DNA from 4 places in the Bacillus sp. Pc3 genome. Region 1 is predicted to be linked to each of the others. Evidence: riboswitches for the same ligand, from Rfam matches in the RefSeq annotation. Region 1 holds a riboswitch; each other region holds the start of a gene.
What was found. A riboswitch is a leader RNA that binds a small molecule or an ion and turns the genes downstream of it on or off. The one in region 1 is predicted to bind thiamine pyrophosphate.
Positions count from the first base shown of each region.

Region 1 (5,381 bases):
AAGAATATATTACAACTTGGACATCTGCTGAAGAAGAAAGACAAAATGTCCGCTGGATCGAAGGACTGAGAACGTCCCTATCAAGAGAAACGATGGGAGATTACGTGAATTGGCCTGATAGAGAAATCAGAAACTGGCTGCAAACGTATTACGGAGAAAATGTTCACCGCCTCCGTCAAGTCAAAACGAAATACGATCCGGAAAATATATTCCGCTTTGAACAGAGCATTCCGCCGCTTCGCCGTTCACCGTTTTTCTAAAAAAGATGAAGATGGGCAAACTCCATCTTCATCTTTTCTTTTATTGATATAAACGGCTTCCCTTCTCTGCAAACTCTTTTGCTTTTTCTTTCAGCCCTTCGTTGACGGCCTCGTCTTCAGTAAGTCCGTTTTCCTTCGCATAATCACGAATATCCTGAGAAATTCTCATACTGCAGAACTTCGGACCGCACATCGAACAGAAGTGAGCCGTTTTTGCGCCTTCAGCCGGCAGCGTTTCATCATGATATTCCATTGCTCTTTCAGGATCAAGCGACAAATGAAATTGATCACGCCACCGGAATTCAAACCGCGCCTTAGACAGAGCATCGTCACGGATCTGTGCACCCGGATGCCCTTTAGCAAGGTCTGCGGCATGTGCCGCGATTTTGTACGTGATGACACCTTCTCTTACATCATCACGATTCGGCAGCCCCAAATGCTCCTTCGGCGTGACATAGCAAAGCATCGCCGTCCCGTACCAGCCGATCATCGCCGCGCCGATTGCTGAAGTAATGTGGTCATAACCCGGAGCGATATCCGTCGTTAATGGTCCGAGCGTGTAAAAAGGCGCCTCTTTACAAATTTCCAGCTGCTTGTCCATGTTTTCCTTAATTTTATGCATCGGCACATGACCCGGTCCTTCGATCATCACTTGCACATCGTGCTTCCACGCAATCTCCGTCAATTCTCCGAGAGTTTCCAATTCCGCAAACTGCGCTTCATCATTGGCATCCGCAATCGAACCGGGGCGAAGCCCGTCACCAAGAGAAAAAGCGATATCATAGGTTTTCATAATTTCACAAATGTCTTCAAAATGCGTGTACAGAAAGCTTTCCTGATGATGAGCCAGGCACCATTGCGCCATAATTGCCCCGCCGCGGGATACGATTCCCGTCGTGCGTTTAGCCGTTAACGGGACGTAACGAAGCAGTACGCCGGCATGGATGGTGAAATAATCCACGCCCTGCTCCGCCTGCTCAATCAATGTGTCACGATAAATGTCCCACGTTAAATCCTCGGCAATGCCATTTACTTTTTCAAGCGCCTGATATATCGGCACCGTCCCCACAGGCACGGGGCAGTTGCGGATAATCCATTCACGCGTCGTATGAATGTCTTTTCCCGTGGATAAGTCCATCATCGTATCGGCGCCCCAGCGAATCGCCCACGTCATTTTTTCGACTTCTTCTTCGATAGAAGATGTAACAGCCGAGTTGCCGATATTGGCATTGATTTTCACATGAAAATTCCGGCCGATAATCATCGGCTCGCTTTCCGGGTGGTTGACGTTAGAAGGAATAATCGCCCGGCCGCTCGCCACCTCTTCCCTGACAAATTCGGGAGACACATGCTCACGTATTGCGATAAACTCCATTTCCGGCGTAATGATGCCTTTTCTCGCATAATGCAATTGTGTTACATTTTTCCCCGGCTTGGCCCGAAGCGGTTTCCGCTGTAGGCCGGGGTATTCGGCGGCACGGCCCTCTTTTTTATAGCCGTTGTCTTCAGGTCTCACGGTCCGGCCGTTATATTCTTCTACATCTCCGCGCCCGGTAATCCACTTTGTGCGGAGCGCCCCCAGCCCTTCATGAATATCAATCTGTACATCTGGGTCTGTATACGGCCCGCTCGTATCATAAACACGGACCGGCGCATTCTCCTCTTCCCCGAATGCCCCCGTAGTCGCACTCAGGCTGATTTCCCGCATCGGCACTCGTATATCGGGCGAAGAACCTTCTGCATAAACCTTTTTACTGCCGGAAAAACTCGACATAATGGAAATGTTCGCTTGCTGTACTGATTGATTTTGCATACAAATCTCTCCTTTATCATTTGAATAACAGAACCAAGCTCAGCACCAGCACAAAAAAACCGGGTTCAAAGAAGAACCCGGTTTTGCAGTCAGAAAGAAACTATTATTGTTTTCATCAACAATAATAAAACCTTTACTTCCCCACGCTGGTACGAACCAGATCAGGTCCAAAGGGTTAAGAAGCCGCCGCTTCTCTCTCAGCCCGCTCAGACGGGCACCCCCAGTAACTATTGATTTCGCTCTCATCGTAACATAAGTTGTGTACAAAAAAAAGCATATTATCAAAATTCAGATAACGGTAAGGTCATAAGCTCTGTTTCCCGAACGCCTTTTTCGGTATTAAAAACCCGATAACCCTTTGCGGTTTCCCGGGAGGAGACAGCCCGGAACAGCTGACCGTCTTTATAATGAAGCGCAGCGCCGTCATCAGCGGCATAGCCCTCCCTGAGTTTCTTTTCTGAAATCAGACGGTGATACACCGGCCGGCGCTCCGCTTCTCCGTCATAGTGCGGACAAAAGCTTCCCCGCAAAAATCCTAAAGCTCTTAACTCTCTCAAATCTCCAGCTGAATCCGTCACTCCTTCTTCATACCAGCAAATCGCCCCGGCGCTGAGACCCGCCAACATGATGCCGTTTTCCCAAGCCTCACGAAGAATAAGGTCAAGCCCCCACTCTTTCCATAAGACAAGCATATTGCGCGTATTTCCGCCGCCGACATATATAATATCTTTCTTCATGAGAAAGGATCTGAGATCAGAACCCGGCGGTTTAAACAGCGACAAGTGATCCGGCTCACACCGCAGCTTTTGAAAGGCCTGATAAAACCTGCCGATATAATTCTCCGAATCTCCGCTTGCCGTCGGCAAAAAACAAATTTTCGGCTTTGACCGCGCCGACTGCTCTAAAATATACTGATCCAGCACAAGATGATCCGGCTCCATGGAAAAGCCCCCGCCGCCCATTGCAATAATCTGCTTCAATGTCATCACCTCTTTTTTCCTCTAGTATAACAGCTCATAAAAAGGCGTTACCCCCCATTCCGGATACCGCCTTTAAAAAGTATTTGTTATCTGAAAAATGAAAACGCACCGTATAACACAACGGAGATCCCCGCGGCGATAAGCGCCGGAACAAGCTTCGAACGGGCATACTTCACAACATCGATCCCCAACACCGTACAGGTTGTCACCGTATTATCACTGAGAGGAGAAGCAAACGCTCCAAATGTTCCGCTCGCAAACACGGCCCCGATCGCTAATAATAAACTGGTATGTGACTGTACCGCCAGCGTTACGCCGAGCGGCATTAATAGCCCCCAAGTCCCCCAGGATGACCCGATAAAATAGGATATAACAGCCCCCAGTATAAAAAGAGACGGCGCAATAAACATATGAGGGATCCATGACGTTAAATGAGAAGTAACATATTTCGAGAATCCCAGATCTTCAGATACTGCTGTTACGGCCCAAATCAGCGATAACATAATAATAACGTTGACCAATTCGTTTCCGCCCTTAATAAAATGGGTAACAAGCTCGCCTGCATGAAAACGCTGAAACATAAAAAGAGCAAATGCTGCAATAACCGCTGCCAATAATGCGGTTAACATGACGCCAAGCATATCGCTTTTGATAAAAGCATTCAAAAACCCTTGTGCTTTTGAATGGCCGTCCCACCAGCTGAGAAAGAGTGTTAATAGCAAAAACAGCCCGATCGGAATGATTAAATTCCAAGGCCGAATCGGTGTTTCCTTAATATAAGCACGGTGCGCCGAATCCAGCTCCTCCTGCTGGTCAGCATGCTCATCACTTTCGAACATTCCCGTATGTCCATCGTGAATATCTGAGATCGTCCCTGTTTCCATGTTGAATGAACCTGAGCCTTTTGAAAGCAACACACCGCTGTTCCGCGGAATCGGTTCCGTATTTTTGTTATGTTTGCGAGCAGAAGTTTGTCCGCTCTTTTCTGTTTTTTCTAAGCTTTCGTCCGCTTTTTGTTTCTTAAAAAAGCAGTAATAAATTCCGACTACTATAATCACAATGGAGAAAAAATTGAAGGGAATACTTTTCACATACACCGTGTAAGCCGGCTGATCTATTCCTGACGTTTTAAGGGCCTGTCCGATAATGGAAACCATGTAGCCGACAAATGCCGTTGCTATCGGAATCAAGGCAATGACAGGGTTTGCCGTAAACTCAATGGCATACGCAATTTTCTGTTTCGACAGGTTCAGACGCTTGCTTAAAGCTTTCATGATCGGTGCAATTGTGACGATGCGAAAGTCCGGTTCACTGAACGTGCCAAATGTCGACAGCCATGCAAGCAGCATCGCACCTTTTTTGGTTTTAACTTTTTTACTGATCAAATGGACGAATCCTTTTATCCCGCCGGTCAGCTTTATAATCCCTACAAGGCCGGCATATGAATATAGAAACACAATGATTCTAATATTATTGGTGACGACAATGTTGCTGATTACATATTGAACCATATGTTCAATCCCGCCAAGCAAGCTGGGATGCAAAAGATAGCTTCCGACCAGCAAACCGACAAACAGACCGGACTGCACTTGCTTTGTAATGATTGAAATAGGAATGACCAGAATAAATGGGATAAGACAAGCCCAAGTCCCTTCCATAAAAAACACCTCTTTCAAAGAACTTCTTGTTAGTATCTTTGAAAAAAGCGGATTTATACAATCAGCAGGTATCATGTTTTCACAAGCTTTGGAGGATATTTTCATGCAACAAAAAAGGCTTCTACATATTGTAGAAGCCTTTGTATACCGGTGGCCGGGGTCGAACCGGCACTCCAGAAGGAACACGATTTTGAGTCGTGCGCGTCTGCCAATTCCGCCACACCGGCATGTAATGCGTCGTGTTCAACCGACGTATATAAATATAACATGTATTTCATAAAACGTCAACGGTTTTAGCAAAGTTTTTTAAATGGTAATGCAGTATATGCGATACAAGCAAGAAACTTATATTGATAGTCATTACGTTTTTATTATATAAAAAAAGTGATCTGCAATATGCAAATCACTCTCATATATGTTTTATAATGTGAAAACTGATGACCAATTTAACATAGTTCGTTCAAAGTTAAATTGGTGCCGAGGGCCGGACTTGAACCGGCACGGTAGTCACCTACCGCAGGATTTTAAGTCCTGTGTGTCTGCCAATTCCACCACCCCGGCAATAGAAAGGCGACACCCGGATTCGAACCGGGGATAAAGGTTTTGCAGACCTCTGCCTTACCACTTGGCTATGCCGCCGTAATTTGGAGCGGAAGACGGGATTCGAACC
Region 1 covers NZ_CP010406.1:1,201,557-1,206,937, forward strand. The annotation lists gene SB24_RS05380 (FAD-binding oxidoreductase) at 1-260, shown strand, start outside; gene thiC (phosphomethylpyrimidine synthase ThiC) at 301-2,073, opposite strand; TPP riboswitch at 2,195-2,305, opposite strand; gene SB24_RS05390 (Type 1 glutamine amidotransferase-like domain-containing protein) at 2,355-3,053, opposite strand; gene SB24_RS05395 (Na+/H+ antiporter NhaC family protein) at 3,140-4,711, opposite strand; tRNA gene SB24_RS05400 (tRNA-Leu) at 4,857-4,938, opposite strand; tRNA gene SB24_RS05405 (tRNA-Leu) at 5,184-5,272, opposite strand; tRNA gene SB24_RS05410 (tRNA-Cys) at 5,280-5,350, opposite strand; tRNA gene SB24_RS05415 (tRNA-Gly) at 5,357-5,381, opposite strand, start outside.

Region 2 (5,381 bases), 320 kb from region 1:
AATTTCCGAAGATGCTGAGTAACGGGTGTAACGGCCTGTCAAGCATGGCCGGAAATGTCTATCCTGAAGAAATCAGAGAAAGCTTCAGCAGCTTATCAGAAAATAAACCGATTAATCTGGATCGAATAAACGATCTGATTGCTGAAGTGACAAATCATCATACTGTCATGAATATAAAAAATCACTATAGGAAGATTGGGATTCAAGCAGGCAGCTGCCGGTCACCCATTATATAAGAAATGTTCCGTCGCGGATAAGTGAAAAATGTGATCAGCGCGCTTTCTGTACTTGGATTAGGCTTAATAAGCAAGTTGTATAATACTGTCATTAGCGGGGGCGTAAGCATTTGTTTAGCTTTACATAAGGGAAACCTTATGATATGGTGATTATTGCTAATATTGACAAGAAAGAGGTGAAAGCGATGATAACGATTTATGGAATTTTGTATGGTAAAAATGCAAAAATTGGAAACATCTTGGCGGACAAAGGGAGCAGTCTGTCCTTTTTTAAGCCAAATCACCATACAAAAACAGTTATCGGTGCTTTTTCTCTATGTCAAATAAACGATAATCCAATGACATAATGTCCTTGTTTATTTGTGCATGATGTTATTTAAGCGTAACACCGATAATTGTGTCGGTGTTTTTTTGTGCCTGATTTTAAAAAAAGGTTAGATTGATAACTCCCTTCTATTTACTCAAACAAACAAGAGTATTATGGAAGGATGAGAAAACATGCAACAAAAAAACAAGTATATAAGAATCCAAGAGTTCCTGAAGCAAAATAAATTTCCTGATTTTAGAATGAATCAAATCAAAAATGCTGTATTCCAAGGGAGAATAAATCATTTCAATGAAATAACGGTTCTTCCTAAATCCTTGAGAAAATTGTTAATAGAGGAGTTCGGAGAGTCAATTATAAATATTGCTCCTTTAAAAGTGCAGCATTCTGAGCAAGTTACAAAAGTCTTATTTGAAATTTCAGGAGACGAAAAAATAGAAACGGTTAATATGAAATATAAAGCCGGTTGGGAGTCATTTTGTATATCCTCGCAGTGCGGCTGTCATTTTGGCTGTACATTTTGTGCAACAGGAGATATTGGTTTAAAACGCAATTTAACGTCAGATGAAATGACTGACCAAATTTTGTACTTTCACTTAAAAGGACATTCAATTGACAGTATTTCTTTTATGGGAATGGGAGAAGCATTAGCGAATGTACAAGTTTTTGATGCTTTACATGTGCTTACAAATCCGGAGTTGTTTGCTTTAAGCCCTCGCAGGTTATCTATTTCGACCATAGGTATTATTCCGGGCATTAAAAAAATCACTCAGGATTATCCGCAGGTCAACCTGACGTTTTCATTACATTCTCCTTTTAATGAACAGCGAAGCAAGTTAATGCCGATTAATGAACGCTACCCGTTATTGGAGGTAATGGACACATTAGATGAGCATATACGTGTGACCTCAAGAAAAGTTTATATTGCTTATATTATGCTGCCGGGAGTTAATGATTCTATTGATCATGCGAATGAAGTAGTAAATCTTTTAAGAAGCAGATATAAGAGAGGGAACTTGTTCCATGTAAACATCATTAGATATAACCCGACTGTTAGTTCACCTATGAGATTTGAAGAAGTAAATGAGAAACAAGTTGTAAATTTCTATAAAAAATTAAAGTCAGCAGGAATTAACGTGACCGTCAGAAGTCAATTTGGCATTGATATAGATGCTGCTTGCGGACAATTATATGGAAATTATCAAAAAAATAAGAACCAATAAATCAGGTGCAGAACTCGGTTTGACTTCATATTATTTCATTTGATAACATAAAATGGTTATTGTGGTTGAAAAAAAGATACCCGTTTTTATAAAAAAAGGAGTCATAACGTTGCTGAAAAGGTTTTTTCTTGTTTTTCTTACGCTGATGATGTCTATATTTGCTGTATTCGCGGCTGCTGAAGAGTCTCCCGGCGATCGTGTCATTTCTTTTGACGAGCCTATGATTTTATTGATCTCACTCGGAATCATCTTATGTTTGTTCATTCCGCCATTCGTCATGTCCTTTTTTGGCAGTTTGGTTGTGAGAATCATATCCGGAGTCTATCAATGTTTTATCGTCCTCACGTTTGCGGGCCTCATTCCGATTGGATTTCTGATTCCCAATGGCTTTTTGACAATTCTTGCTGCCGTACTGGGGACTTTGGTCAGTTCAGCGAGTGTTGCCGTGACCTTATTCGTTGGCAGGAAAAAAGAGGCCGGAAGGTTTTAAAACTAGTGGGTAAGCTGCAATATTGAAGGGAAAGTCATTGTTTGACTATTTATATGGAATAGCATAGAATTAAAGTAAATATTTATAAAAAGTCACTAGGGGAGCTTTAATAGCTGAGAAGAGACAATACGTCCTGACCCTTTGAACCTGATTTGGTTAATACCAGCGTAGGGAAGTGAAAAATTAGAGAGATTCTTTATCTTATCTATATTTAAGCCACTTTCCATAGAGGAAAGTGGCTTTATTTATTTTGAAAGGGTGATATGAAGTGGCGACTAAAAAAGTTTTTCTGGCAGGGCCTTTTAAAAGTTTAGTAGATGAGAAAACTGGATTGATGAGTACGTATGAGAGGGGAAAGCTGGAATCATTAATTTCCTTTTTTGAGAATGAAGGATGGCTGGTTCATAATGCTCATAAGCGGGAAGGGTGGGGGAAAGATTTCATGACACCCCTTCAATGCACTAAAATTGATTTTGATGAAATAAGTACTTGCGACCTTTTTGCAGCATTTCCCGGATCACCCGCTTCTCCTGGAACACATATAGAAATTGGATGGGCTTCCGCCTTGAAAAAAAAGATCGTGCTATTTCTAGAAAAGGACAAGGATTATGCTTTCTTAATTCAAGGGTTACATGCAGTGGCGGATGTTGAGTACATCAGCTATAAAGATACAGATGATTTAATAGAGAACATTAAAAATACCTTTGCAGCATATAAGGCGGAATCTCAATGAGAAAGAGAACTTTTCATGAAGCATATACGGAAACGCTGTATGACATCTATCACAACCCTGAATTTTTCAATTCACCGCGCGGACAAAAAAGCAGAGAACAATTGAACTACCATCTGACTTTGGAAAATCCAATAGAACGTGTTACTTATTTATCCTCAAGAAAAACCAATATCGTGTTTAATTTTGCTGAAGTGCTATGGTATTTATCGGGGAGTAACGACTTAGATTTTATCAGTTATTACAATAAAAAAATGCCCTCATATTCAATGAATAAAAAAACATTAACAGGCACTGCGTACGGGCCTAAAATATTTGAATTCGGAAATGCAAAACTAAATCAATGGAATAGAATAAAAAATCTTTTGACACAAGAAGATATTGATTCAAAAAGGGCATTTATTCAAATATTCGATGCTTCGGAACTCTTCGTTTTAGAAAATATAGATGTTTCCTGCACAATCGGTTTGCAGTTTTTTGTGAGGGAAGGCGAATTATACATGTCTTCTGTCATGCGTGCAAATGATGCTTTTCGCGGGATGATCAGTGATCTTTTCTCATTTACCTTCATGCAGGAATTAATGGCCAGAGAACTGCGTGTAGAAGTCGGAGAATATTTTCATAATGCGGGATCAATCCATATTTATGATTCAGATCATGAATGGGCGAAAACGGTGCTTGAAGAAGCTGAAAATTACCATGATATTCCGGAATTTGAATTCCCGAAAATGCCTGAGGGAAATAACTGGCCGTCCATTGAAACAGTCTTAAAGTACGAAGAATTACTTAGGAAAGATCAAATTTCTATGACTAAAAACGATATTGAAATGCTTGATTTACCTGATTACTGGAAACAGATTCTTTTCCTTTTCAGTATATACCAGCATATTGCATATAAACGTGATATGGATCATTCTCTATTTCAAAGTTTACTTCCTGTATATCAATTTTTCGTCAGGAATAAGTGGCTTCATTATTTCTCAACTGAGCAAAAGGAGGAAATTCAATGAAAACTTCATGGAAAGAAGACAGTGTTGCTGGTAAATTCGATGCTTATAACGACGTTTTAGAACAAACGTTAGGTTTTGAGTTTGTTTTTCGTACTTTTGATAAAGCGGAGATTAAAAAGGTGCTCGATTTCGGATGCGGTCCAGGAAAGGTAGCTTATAGGCTGGCTGACAGAATAGGCTGCAATGTGATCGCAGTCGATGAATCAAGGAAGATGTTAGATATAGCAAAGGCAAAAAGACAACATCCTCATGTGGACTATCATTTAATTGAACACGATAATCTTTCCTTCTTACCAGATCACTCAGTTGATGCTGCAATGGCCTGTTATGTTTTTATTAATACGGATAGTGACCAGCGTATCAAAGGTATCATAGATGAAATTTTTCGTGTGTTAAAACCAGGAGCTTCATTTGTCATACTCGATACGAATCCTGATTCAACCGGAATTGAATTTTCAACCTTCCGCAATGGAATACCGGGGAAAGAATATTCTTACGGAGAAGAAAGAAATGAATGGCTCCATGTTCCCGGACAAGCAGATTTAATTTTAAATGATTTTCATTGGCCGAAATCAATGTATTATAAACTATTAACTCTTGCAGGTTTTGAAAATGTAACTTTATCAGAACCAACGTTAAACGATATTGACCAAGAGCATGTAAAAGCCATAGAGAAAGAGTTTCAATTTAATAATTGGAAATGTGAAAAGGAATATCCGCCTTTTGTCATTTTTAAAGCAGTGAAACCTGCCTGAAGGAGGAGTGTAAGTTGACGGATATTTATAAAGCGCTTTCGATTGCTGGGACTGATCCTTCCGGAGGGGCGGGAATTCACGCGGATTTAAAAACATTTCAGGAACAAAAGGTATATGGAATGGCAGTTATTACATCAGTTGTTGCACAAAATACACTTGGTGTGAAAAGTTTTGAGGAGATGTCTCTTCAGAATATATCTCAGCAAATAGACTGTGTCATGGATGATATAAAACCGGATGCTGTCAAAACCGGTATGCTTGCAAGTATAGGAATTATTGAATTGCTGGCAGAAAAGTTAAAAGACGCAAATATTCAATCGTATGTGATGGATCCGGTTATGATTGCTAAAAGCGGACATCATCTGCTCCATAAGGACGCCATTGATCATTTGAAGAAATTATTAATACCCCAAACAACTGTTATTACACCGAACATTCCGGAAGCGGAAGTAATCATCGGCAAATCAATCGAGACTGTACAGCAGATGCGTGATGCGGCGAAAGAAATAGTGGAGGTATACGGGGCAAAAAGTGCTGTCGTAAAAGGGGGGCACCTGAACGGAGAAGCCCGTGATATTTTGTACTTTGACGAGGACTTCGAGGAATTTGTTT
Region 2 covers NZ_CP010406.1:1,520,933-1,526,313, reverse strand. The annotation lists gene SB24_RS07030 (dihydrodipicolinate synthase family protein) at 1-236, shown strand, start outside; gene SB24_RS07025 (hypothetical protein) at 380-583, shown strand; gene SB24_RS07020 (Cfr family 23S rRNA (adenine(2503)-C(8))-methyltransferase) at 735-1,784, shown strand; gene SB24_RS07015 (hypothetical protein) at 1,894-2,274, shown strand; TPP riboswitch at 2,362-2,465, shown strand; gene SB24_RS07010 (TIR domain-containing protein) at 2,543-3,007, shown strand; gene SB24_RS07005 (thymidylate synthase) at 3,004-4,014, shown strand; gene SB24_RS07000 (class I SAM-dependent methyltransferase) at 4,011-4,769, shown strand; gene thiD (bifunctional hydroxymethylpyrimidine kinase/phosphomethylpyrimidine kinase) at 4,784-5,381, shown strand, end outside.
Region 2: another riboswitch for thiamine pyrophosphate. It lies ahead of SB24_RS07010 (TIR domain-containing protein); the one in region 1 lies ahead of thiC (phosphomethylpyrimidine synthase ThiC).

Region 3 (5,381 bases), 670 kb from region 1:
GTAAAAAAAAGAAGAGTGGCCGCCGGCGGTTTCATCGGGTCAGCCATTGTGCTTCTGATGTTTACGCCTGTTTCTCCCTTTGTGGAGCATCCGGCGGGAAAAATGGCGTTTTCAGTAGTCATCGTGCTTGCGGCTTTTGGCTTTAAACGGTTCCGATACTTTTTTCAAAATTTGTTCGCCTTTTATTTCGCGACTTTTCTCGTCGGCGGGGGAATGATCGGCGTACATTCCCTGCTGCAGACAGAATCAATTGTGCAGCAAGGCGTAATGGTCACAAGCCAGACCGGATTCGGCGACCCGATCAGCTGGATGTTTGTAGTTATCGGATTTCCGGCCATATGGTTTTTTTCGAAAAAGAGAATTGAAGACATCGAGACGAAGTCCATTCAGTACGATGAACTTGTCATGGTGCAGGCGGAATTCAGCGGACAGACAATCCGCGCGAAAGGATTGGTGGATTCCGGGAATCAGCTGTATGATCCGCTGACGAAAACGCCGGTCATGATCCTTCACATTGACAAATTCGCTCCGATTCTCAGCGAAAAGGAAACGGACCTCATCAAATCCGCCAGTCCGCTTGAAGTGATAGAGCAGCTTGATGATTCGTTCCGCCATGCGGATAAGCTGAGGCTGATTCCATACAGGGGCGTCGGCCAGGACAATCAATTTTTAATCTGTTTAAAGCCGGATTACGTCACGATTTTAACAAAAGACGAAATGATCGCTTGTGAAAAATGCCTGATCGGCATCAGCACGAAACCATTATCTGCGGACGGTGAATTTGACGGAATCGTTCATCCGAAGATGCTGACAGGGAAGGCTGTAAAACATGTTTCCTGACGAAAAGTCTGTTATTCATCATACTCAAAACGCGTTGTATTTAGAAGGGGGAGGAAGATGAAAAAACTTAAGCTGCGTCTGACATATTTGTGGTATAAATGGCTGATGAAACTCGGACTGAAAAGCGATGAAGTGTATTACATAGGAGGAAGCGAGGCGCTGCCGCCGCCTTTGTCTAAAGAAGAGGAGCAGGTGCTCTTATTAAAGCTGCCGAGCGGGGATCAGGCGGCGCGGGCCATTCTGATTGAGAGAAACTTACGTCTTGTCGTTTACATTGCCCGCAAATTCGAAAATACCGGCATCAATATCGAGGACTTAATCAGCATCGGCACCATCGGTTTGATCAAAGCGGTAAACACTTTTAATCCGGAAAAGAAAATCAAACTCGCCACCTACGCGTCGCGATGTATCGAAAACGAAATTTTAATGTACTTGCGCCGAAACAATAAAATCCGTTCAGAGGTGTCCTTTGATGAACCGCTGAATATTGATTGGGACGGAAACGAGCTGCTGCTTTCGGATGTGCTCGGCACAGATGATGATATTATTACAAAAGACATTGAAGCCAATGTGGATAAAAAACTTTTGAAAAAAGCGCTTGAGCAATTAAACGAAAGAGAAAAGCAGATTATGGAACTGCGTTTCGGGCTTGTCGGAGAAGAAGAAAAAACACAAAAAGATGTAGCCGACATGATGGGGATTTCACAATCTTATATCTCCCGGCTCGAAAAGCGGATTATCAAAAGACTGAGAAAAGAGTTTAACAAAATGGTGTAAAATTTTTTCCATCTGACAGCCCTTACTGCTGCAAGGATTGCCGCAGCCGGATGTTTATTTCTGTAAAATGGCGGTGCATATTTTTCCCACCCGAGGAGATACTTAACGTTGTACAGCAGCTCCTAGTGGGAGGGAAAAACGTGTCAAGAAATAAAGTCGAAATTTGCGGGGTGGATACCTCCAAATTACCGGTGCTCAAGAATGAAGAGATGAGAAAGCTGTTTAGGCAATTACAGGATGAGGGCGATGATTCAGCGAGGGAAAAGCTTGTAAACGGCAATCTGCGCCTTGTCTTAAGCGTCATTCAGAGGTTTAACAACAGAGGAGAGTATGTTGATGACTTATTTCAGGTCGGCTGCATCGGACTAATGAAATCCATTGATAATTTTGACCTAAGCCATAATGTTAAGTTTTCAACATACGCTGTACCGATGATCATCGGAGAAATCCGCAGATATTTGCGGGATAACAATCCGATCCGCGTCTCGAGGTCGCTTCGCGATATCGCATATAAAGCGCTTCAAGTAAGAGAGCGGTTAATCAGTGAGACAAGCAGGGAGCCGACAGCAGAGGAAATCGCTAAAGTTCTTGAAGTGCCCCATGAAGAAATTGTGTTTGCCCTTGACGCCATCCAGGATCCGGTTTCACTGTTTGAGCCGATTTATAATGACGGCGGCGATCCGATTTACGTGATGGACCAGATCAGCGATGAGCGCAATAAGGATACACAATGGATTGAGGAGCTGGCTCTGAAAGAAGGCATGAGAAGACTGAACGAACGGGAAAAAATGATTTTGCGAAAGCGCTTTTTCCAAGGGAAAACCCAAATGGAAGTCGCTGAAGAAATCGGCATATCCCAAGCTCAGGTCTCAAGGCTTGAAAAGGCAGCCATTAAACAAATGAATAAGAATATCCATCAATAACGGAAAAAGCCTTTAAACCTTGTTTAAAGGCTTTTTTCATGCGATGGTTTACGTTTGCAAAAAAGTGATGTATTCTAATGTGTAAAAGTTTTTGGAAAATTTAAATAAAGTAAACGGGGGAAACTGCAATGATTTTACAGCTGGACAGTGTGTCATTAAAAAGAAACGGGAAATGGATTTTGAAAGATATCAACTGGCGCGTCGAGAAAAACGAAAATTGGGTGCTGTACGGATTAAACGGAGCCGGAAAAACGGCTTTGCTGAATATGTTATGCTCTTATTACTTCCCCACTTCAGGAGAGATGCAGGTGCTCGGCCATCAATTCGGCAAAACAGAGCTCGGTGACAGGCTCAGGAGGAAAATCGGCCTTGTTTCAGCAGGTCTTCAGCACAAATTATATGCCGCGGACTCCGCTTTTGAAATCGCCCTCAGCGGCGCGTACGCTTCAATCGGGCTGTACGAAACTCCGAGTGAGCAGGTAAGGGAAAAAGCGATCGGTCTTCTGAAGGATTTGGGCGCCATCAGTTACGCCGACAGACGGTATGAAACATTATCACAAGGGGAAAGACAAAGAGCGCTGATTGCGCGGGCGCTTATGGCTGATCCGGAACTGCTGATTTTGGACGAACCCGTGACGGGTCTTGATTTTATGGCAAGGGAGCAGCTGCTGGACACGATTACGTCGATCGCCGAAAAAGAAAATGCGCCGTCCATCCTTTATGTCACCCATCACGCTGAAGAAATTCTGCCGGTATTTGATCAGGCGCTGCTTTTAAAACAGGGCGAGGTGTTCGCCTCCGGGAAAATCAGGGACATGCTTTCTGACGAGCGGCTTACAGCGTTTTTCGATACGCCTGTCAATGTCTTATGGAACAATGGCCGCCCGTTTTTAACACGTGCAAAAGAGGCATCATCCGTAAAATAACATAAATTCACCCTGGGGGTGCTGCCATGCGGCTGAGAGAGACGTTGTCTCAACCCTTAACGGACCTGATCCGGATCATGCCGGCGGAGGGAAGCGGTGAAAAAAGCGGAGGAAGATCCGTTTTTCACCCGTTTCATTTCATGAATGAAACGGGTTTTTTGATACAGCCAAAGGGGAGATTTCCAATGCATCAGATTGATATGCTGTTACACCAGGCGGAAAAACGGCGGAATGACTTCATACATATTGCTGAAAGGTTGATAGCCTTTCCGATTCCGGCCCCGCCAGCAAGAAATACGGCAGAAGCCCAAAAGTGGGTGGCCGGCTTTTTAAAAGAAACGGGCTTCTCGGTCGATATGTGGGATGTGTATCCGGAAGATCCGAATGTAGTCGGTGTTTTAAAAGGGACAGATTCAAGCAGGCATCAAAGCCTGATTTTAAACGGACACATTGATGTGGCAGAAGCCGGGGGCGAAGACTGGCACTCTGACCCGTTTCAGCCGATCGTAAAAGACGGCATGCTGATCGGAAGGGGCGCCGCTGATATGAAAGGGGGTTTGGCGTGTGTTCTTTTCTCTCTGAAGCTGATCCATGATGCCGGCATTGAGCTTCCGGGCGACCTCATTGTACAGTCTGTAATCGGAGAAGAAGTCGGTGAGGCGGGGACGCTGGAATGCTGCAACCGCGGCTATCACGCGGATTTTGCGGTTGTTGCGGATACGAGCAGCCTGCATATTCAAGGGCAGGGCGGTGTCATCACCGGCTGGATAGAATTGAAAAGCAAACAAACATTTCATGACGGCATGAGGCGCAATATGATTCATGCGGGCGGAGGCACATTCGGAGCGAGCGCCATCGAAAAAATGGCAAAAATCATCACTGCCTTGGGAGAGCTGGAGCGCCACTGGGCGGTAACGAAAAGCTATCCCGGCTTTGCGCCCGGCACCAATACGATCAACCCCGCCGTCATTGAAGGCGGAAGACACGCAGCGTTTGTCGCCGATGAATGCCGGTTATGGATCACCGTCCACTTTTATCCGAACGAAACGTACGAACAAGCAGCCGCAGAAATCGAAGACTATATTAATCGTGTCGCTGACAGTGATCTGTGGCTCAAAGAAAACAGGCCGGTGTTCAAATGGGGAGGATCTTCGATGATTGAAGACAGAGGAGAGGTGTTCCCGGCGCTGGAAATCGATTCGGACCATCCGGCAGTTTCTGTCTTGGCTGCATCACACTCAGCCGTCAGAAAACAGGAGCCCGTCATTGATGTTTCCCAAACCGTAACTGACGGAGGGTGGCTTTATCATGCCGGGATTCCGAGCGTCATATACGGTCCCGGCGATTTAAAAAACGCCCACTCCGTAAACGAGGAAGTGTCCGTTGATGAGCTTATGGACTATACGAAAATTATGCTGAGATTTATCCTCGGCTGGTGCAGCCGCAAAAAAGATTGCCCGATGTGACAAGGTTCAGCCCGGCCGTTCATATAATAGGAAAAAGAACGGGCAAAGGGCGTGATACGGATGATCAGCATATCTGAATTTCAAATAAAAGATGTGGTAAACGTGTCGAACGGAAAAAAACTCGGAAGCATCGGTGATATTGATATTAACGTGACAACGGGAAAAATTCAGGCGATTATTTTAGGCGGCAGCGGAAAAGTTCTCGGTTTTTTCGGAAAAGAAGAGGAAATGATCATTCCTTGGCGAAATATAGTTAAAATTGGGGAAGATGTCATCTTAGTGCGTGTAAACGAACCAAAGGGGGGAGCGTAATCCTCCCTTTACTTGTAAAAAGCCGGAAATCTCAATGTTTCCGGCACATTTATTTATCTCATTTTTCAATCAGCCGCTAAACGTATGCTTAAAATTGTGTTAAAATGAGTGGGAAATTACGCTTTTTTAATGTTTGT
Region 3 covers NZ_CP010406.1:533,354-538,734, reverse strand. The annotation lists gene spoIIGA (sigma-E processing peptidase SpoIIGA) at 1-840, shown strand, start outside; gene sigE (RNA polymerase sporulation sigma factor SigE) at 898-1,617, shown strand; gene sigG (RNA polymerase sporulation sigma factor SigG) at 1,758-2,540, shown strand; gene SB24_RS02120 (ABC transporter ATP-binding protein) at 2,669-3,466, shown strand; TPP riboswitch at 3,471-3,575, shown strand; gene SB24_RS02115 (acetylornithine deacetylase) at 3,652-4,932, shown strand; gene SB24_RS02110 (YlmC/YmxH family sporulation protein) at 4,993-5,244, shown strand.
Region 3: another riboswitch for thiamine pyrophosphate. It lies ahead of SB24_RS02115 (acetylornithine deacetylase); the one in region 1 lies ahead of thiC (phosphomethylpyrimidine synthase ThiC).

Region 4 (5,381 bases), 260 kb from region 1:
ACACCCCATGACCGGAGAAACGCTCGTTTTTCAGGCCCCGGTGCCTGACGATATGAAAACATTAATTGAACACGTGTAAAGCCCGAACCGTTTACCGGTTTCGGGCTTTTTTTTATGCCTGCCTTCCGTGATCCTCGCGAAATCGTGAGGCATCATAGGGCATTGAGCTTTCCACAGAGACGGTTTCATGCTCTGGAAAGCGAAAGCCTGTCAGTTGATTGCCGAAGACGCATCCTGTATCAATGTTGATTGTACGGTTGACGATCCGGGGGCGTTTTACCGGGGTATGGCCGTAAACAATCCATGCCTTGCCTTCATAAGCGGCGGCCCAGTCTCTTCTGACGGGTCTGCCGTCGGGATACGTTTCACCCGTGATATCGCCGTACAGAACAAATTCTTTTACCTTACGCGAGTATTTACCGATATCGTCAGCTTTTATGCCGGCGTGAGCGACGACGAGATCGCCCTTATGTAAAATGTCATAAAGCGGCGCTGACTCATATAAGCGGATGAATTGTCTGGAGACTTCCGTTCTGTCGGCGGGAGACAGCTCTTTCAGTTCGGCTGCCGTCGTTTCCAGTCCGTGCATCACTTTTACGGGGTTTCCTTTTAAGTAACGATACAGTTTGTTGCAATGATTTCCCGGGACATAACGGACGGCTCCTTTTTCATATGCTTTTGCCACAAAACGCATCACTTCTACGGATTTTGGGCCTCTGTCCGTTAAATCCCCCGCAAAGACAAGCGTCCTGCCTTCAGAGTGAACGGGCGTTCCGTCTTTCACTTCATATCCGAGCTTTTGCATTAACGCGATCATTTCGTCATAACATCCGTGTATATCGCTGATGATGTCGTAAGCCATTCGTGTCAGCCTCCTTATTAACGGTTTTTTATTTATTATGGGGCTAATTCCTATACCTAATTACGCTGTTTTTGCACAAATTAAAAAAAGAATTGAAGAAATAAAGCCTTATCACTTTTTTTTCGCGTTCAGCCTTGTTAGAATATGCGTTATGTTTTTAAAAAAAAGTAAGGTTTCGCCCGCTTAAAGCGGGCTTTTATAACCCTTGTTTTAAGGAGGTATTTACGAATGGAACACACATCAGTCGCATCTTTAGTCGTCGTTCTGATCGTCGCTTTTTTGACGCCGCTCCTTTTACATCGGTTTAAGCTCAGCATCCCCGTCGTCGTCGCGGAGATCATCATGGGGCTTATTATCGGAAAAAGCGGCCTGAATCTTGTCGTTCAGGGAGACACGTGGCTGGAGACGCTGTCTGTTCTCGGCTTTATCTTTTTAATGTTTTTAAGCGGCTTGGAAATTGATTTTTCTTCATTTGAGAAAGGGAAGAAAAAACAATTCCTTCCGAACGGCAAGGAAGCGCCCAACACGTTTTCTGCCGCACTGATTATCTTTTTCGGCATCTTTATTTTATCATTGCTGCTGTCCTATGCCTTTGTATTAGCCGGTTTTATTCAAAACGCATTTTTAATGACGCTTATTATTTCGACGATATCACTCGGTGTGGTGGTCCCGACTTTAAAGGAAGAACGGATTATGAACTCCAATATCGGCCAGATCATCCTGCTTGTCGCCGTTATCGCGGACTTGGCTACGATGATTCTGCTCGCTTTCTTCTCTTCTCTTTACGGAGAAGACAGCGGAAATATGTGGCTTCTGTTGATTCTCTTTGCCGCGGGGGTCGTGCTGTATTTCTTCGGCAGGATCTTTAAACACCGTTCATTTGTGCAGTCGATGTCTAAAGGCACCGTGCAGATCGGCACGAGAGCCATTTTCACACTGATTATCGTGCTTGTCGCTTTATCGGAATCTCTCGGGGCGGAAAATATTCTCGGCGCGTTTTTGGCAGGCGTTCTGGTATCGCTTCTGTCTCCGAATAAAGAAATGGTGGAACAGCTGGATTCCTTCGGCTACGGGTTTTTAATTCCGATCTTTTTCGTCATGGTCGGGGTGAAATTGGACATTTGGACGCTCTTCCAAGATCCGAAAACGTTAACGATGATTCCGCTGCTTCTGCTTGCGCTGTTTATCAGCAAGATGTTCCCGGTGTTTTATTTAAAGAAATGGTATGACAATAGAACCGTGTTTGCTTCGGGCTTTTTGCTGACGTCCACGCTGTCGCTTGTTATCGCGGCGGCTACGATCGGAGAAAGGCTCCACATTATCAGCGCCAATATGTCCGGCGCGCTGACTTTAGTTGCGGTTATTGCCAGCATCATCACGCCGATCGGCTTTAAGAAATTATACAAACGGCAAAGTGCGCCGCAGGAAAAAAAGCGCATTACATTTATCGGCGCCAACCAAATGACGCTTCCGGTTACGCTGGAATTGCCTGAGGAGGAATATGAAGTACGGGTCGTCCATGTGTATCAGGAAAATGCCGGGGAAACGCTTGCGGAATCCGTTTTTTCGGTTGACACGATTTCTGATTACGAGCCCGGAACGCTTGAGTCGCACGGTATTTTCAAAACGGATATTCTTGTCGTGGCGACGGGAAATGAAGATGTGAACGCTGAAATCGCCTTAATAGCGAAAGAGAAAGGGACTGAGCGTATCATCGCAAGCGTCGGCTCGGTTGAGCATGAAACAAAACTGAAAGAAGAGGGCATCAGTATTTTTTCTATCCTTCTGTCTACAAAGACGCTCTTGCGCGCATTAATTGAGGCGCCGGGCGTGATGAGCCTCCTGACGAATGAGGAGTCTTCGTTATATCAGATCAATCTGGAAAACCCGGCGTATAACGGCATCATTCTGCGAGAATTTCCGCTGATGGGCGATGTGATTTTCGTCCGGATTTTCAGAGGTGTGGACAGCATCGTTCCGCACGGAGACACGCGGCTGAAAACAGGAGACCGTCTCATCGTCACGGGCTCGCGCAACTACGTGTCGGAACTGAGAAAAATCCTTGAAGCTTGACCAAATTGCAATTCGTGATAATATAGAAGGCATAACAAATAAATCAATAATCGTATGACCACTAGGGGTGTCCTTCATAAGGGCTGAGATAAAAGTGAGACTTTTAGACCCTCATAACTTGAACAGGTTCAGACCTGCGTAGGGAAGTGGAGCGGTATTTTTTTGGGGTTCCTTTTATCCATTTAAATTCCAAACCACTTTTCCGATGCGGGAAAGTGGTTTTTTTATTTTAACAGGGGGGAAGACATGATGACATTTTCTGAAGAATGCAGACTGGCGGCTGCCGAATGGTGGGACGGAAGTTTTGTTCATCCGTTTGTAACGGGAATCGGTGACGGAAGCCTGCCGATAGACCGTTTCAGCTATTACGTGCTGCAAGATTCCTACTATTTGACGCATTTTGCAAAAGTTCAGGCGTTCGGCGCCGCATATGCCGAAGACTTGTTTACGACGGGCAGGATGGCGGGCCACGCTCAAGGGACATATGAAGCGGAAATGGCGCTGCACCGCGAGTTTACGGAGCTTATAGGGATTACGGAAGAAGAGCGTGCGGCATTTAAACCGGCACCGACCGCCTATTCTTATACGTCTCATATGTACAGATCGGTGATGAGCGGCAATTTTGGAGAAATATTAGCTGCGCTTCTGCCCTGTTATTGGCTTTATTATGAAGTCGGCGAACACTTAAAGGAGTGCAAACCGGAGCATCCGATTTATGAAAAATGGATCGGTACATACGGCGGAGACTGGTTCAGACAGCAAGTCGAAGAACAGATCAGCCGTTTTGACGAGATTGCTGAAAACAGCACAGAGGACATCCGCGCGAAAATGAAAGAGAATTTTGTGATTTCAAGCTATTATGAATATCAATTTTGGGGAATGGCCTATCAAAAAGAAGGCTGGTCCGAGAAGGGCGGAAAAGAGGTGGAATCTTTTGGAGCTGCACGCGGTAACTGATAATCGCAAACCCGTTGCCGAGCTGGCCGAGGATATTCTTTCGATTCAGCGCGAAGTAAGCTTTATCCATATCCGTGAGCGGGATAAAACAGCGGGAGAGATCATGCAGCTTTTGTCCCTTTTGAAAAAGGGCGGTGCGGATAAGGACAAATTGATCATCAATGACAGGGCGGATATCGCGCTTTTTGCCAATATACACCGTGTTCAGCTTCCGTCCCGCAGCTTTTCCGTAAAGCAGGTGCGAAGCAGATTTCCCCATCTTCATATCGGACGTTCGGTTCATTCGCTGAAAGAAGCCATCCAAGCTGAAAAGGAAGATGCGGATTATGTGGTGTTCGGCCATGTATTTGAAACCGAATGTAAACAAGGACTTGAAGCAAGAGGCATCAGCCTGCTTTCAGAGATCAAACGCACGCTTTCCATCCCCGTCATCGCAATCGGCGGAATGACACTGCAGACGATCGGACACACAAAGCAGGCGAAGCCGGACGGAATTGCCGTCATGTCAGGCATTTTCTCAGCTGAAAATCCTGAGGAGGCGGCAAAACGGTATGCACGCGCGGTAAGGGAGGCCGATTATGAAGAAGCACTATGATACGGCGGTGATCGGCGGCGGAATTATCGGGTGCGCCATTTCTTATGAGCTGGCGAAGACGCAGCAGAACGTTGTCTTGCTTGAAGCCGGAGAAGTCGGCCGAAAAACGACAAGCGCTGCCGCGGGAATGCTGGGCGCTCATGCGGAATGTGAAAACCGGGATGCGTTTTTTGATTTTGCCATGCACAGTCAAAGGCTGTATGAAGCGGCGGGGCAAGAGCTTGAGGAAGCTTGCGGCATTGACATCAGGCGCCATAACGGCGGAATGCTTAAACTGGCGTATACCGAAGAAGATATCGCCCGTCTGCGGAAGATGGATGATCTACCTTCCGTCACCTGGCTTTCAGCGGAAGATGCCCTTGAAAAAGAGCCTTACGCTTCAAAAGACATTCTAGGCGCAAGTTTTATAAAAGACGATGTCCATGTCGAACCGTACTATGTTTGCAAAGCGTATGCAAAAGGGGCGCGGCGCTATGGCGCTGACATATATGAGCATACACAAGTCACCTCCGTAAAACGAGTGAACGGAGAATATTGCATCACAACGTCCGGCGGGGATGTCTATGCTGACAAAGTCGCAGTTGCAAGCGGTGTATGGAGCGGCCGGTTTTTCAGCCAGCTCGGCTTGGGACAGCCTTTTTTTCCTGTAAAAGGAGAATGCCTTTCCGTGTGGAATGACGATACCCCGCTGACCAAAACCCTTTACCATGATCATTGTTATGTCGTCCCGAGAAAAAGCGGCCGGCTTGTCATCGGCGCCACGATGAAACAGGGCGACTGGAGCGATACGCCTGACATCGGAGGAATTGAGGCCGTCATTGCAAAAGCGAAAACCATGCTTCCCGCCATCGAACATATGAAAATAGACCGGTTTTGGGCGGGACTCAGGCCGGG
Region 4 covers NZ_CP010406.1:938,823-944,203, reverse strand. The annotation lists gene SB24_RS04055 (RluA family pseudouridine synthase) at 1-79, shown strand, start outside; gene prpE (bis(5'-nucleosyl)-tetraphosphatase PrpE) at 113-862, opposite strand; gene SB24_RS04045 (monovalent cation:proton antiporter family protein) at 1,091-2,935, shown strand; TPP riboswitch at 2,989-3,097, shown strand; gene tenA (thiaminase II) at 3,185-3,892, shown strand; gene tenI (thiazole tautomerase TenI) at 3,870-4,487, shown strand; gene thiO (glycine oxidase ThiO) at 4,471-5,381, shown strand, end outside.
Region 4: another riboswitch for thiamine pyrophosphate. It lies ahead of tenA (thiaminase II); the one in region 1 lies ahead of thiC (phosphomethylpyrimidine synthase ThiC).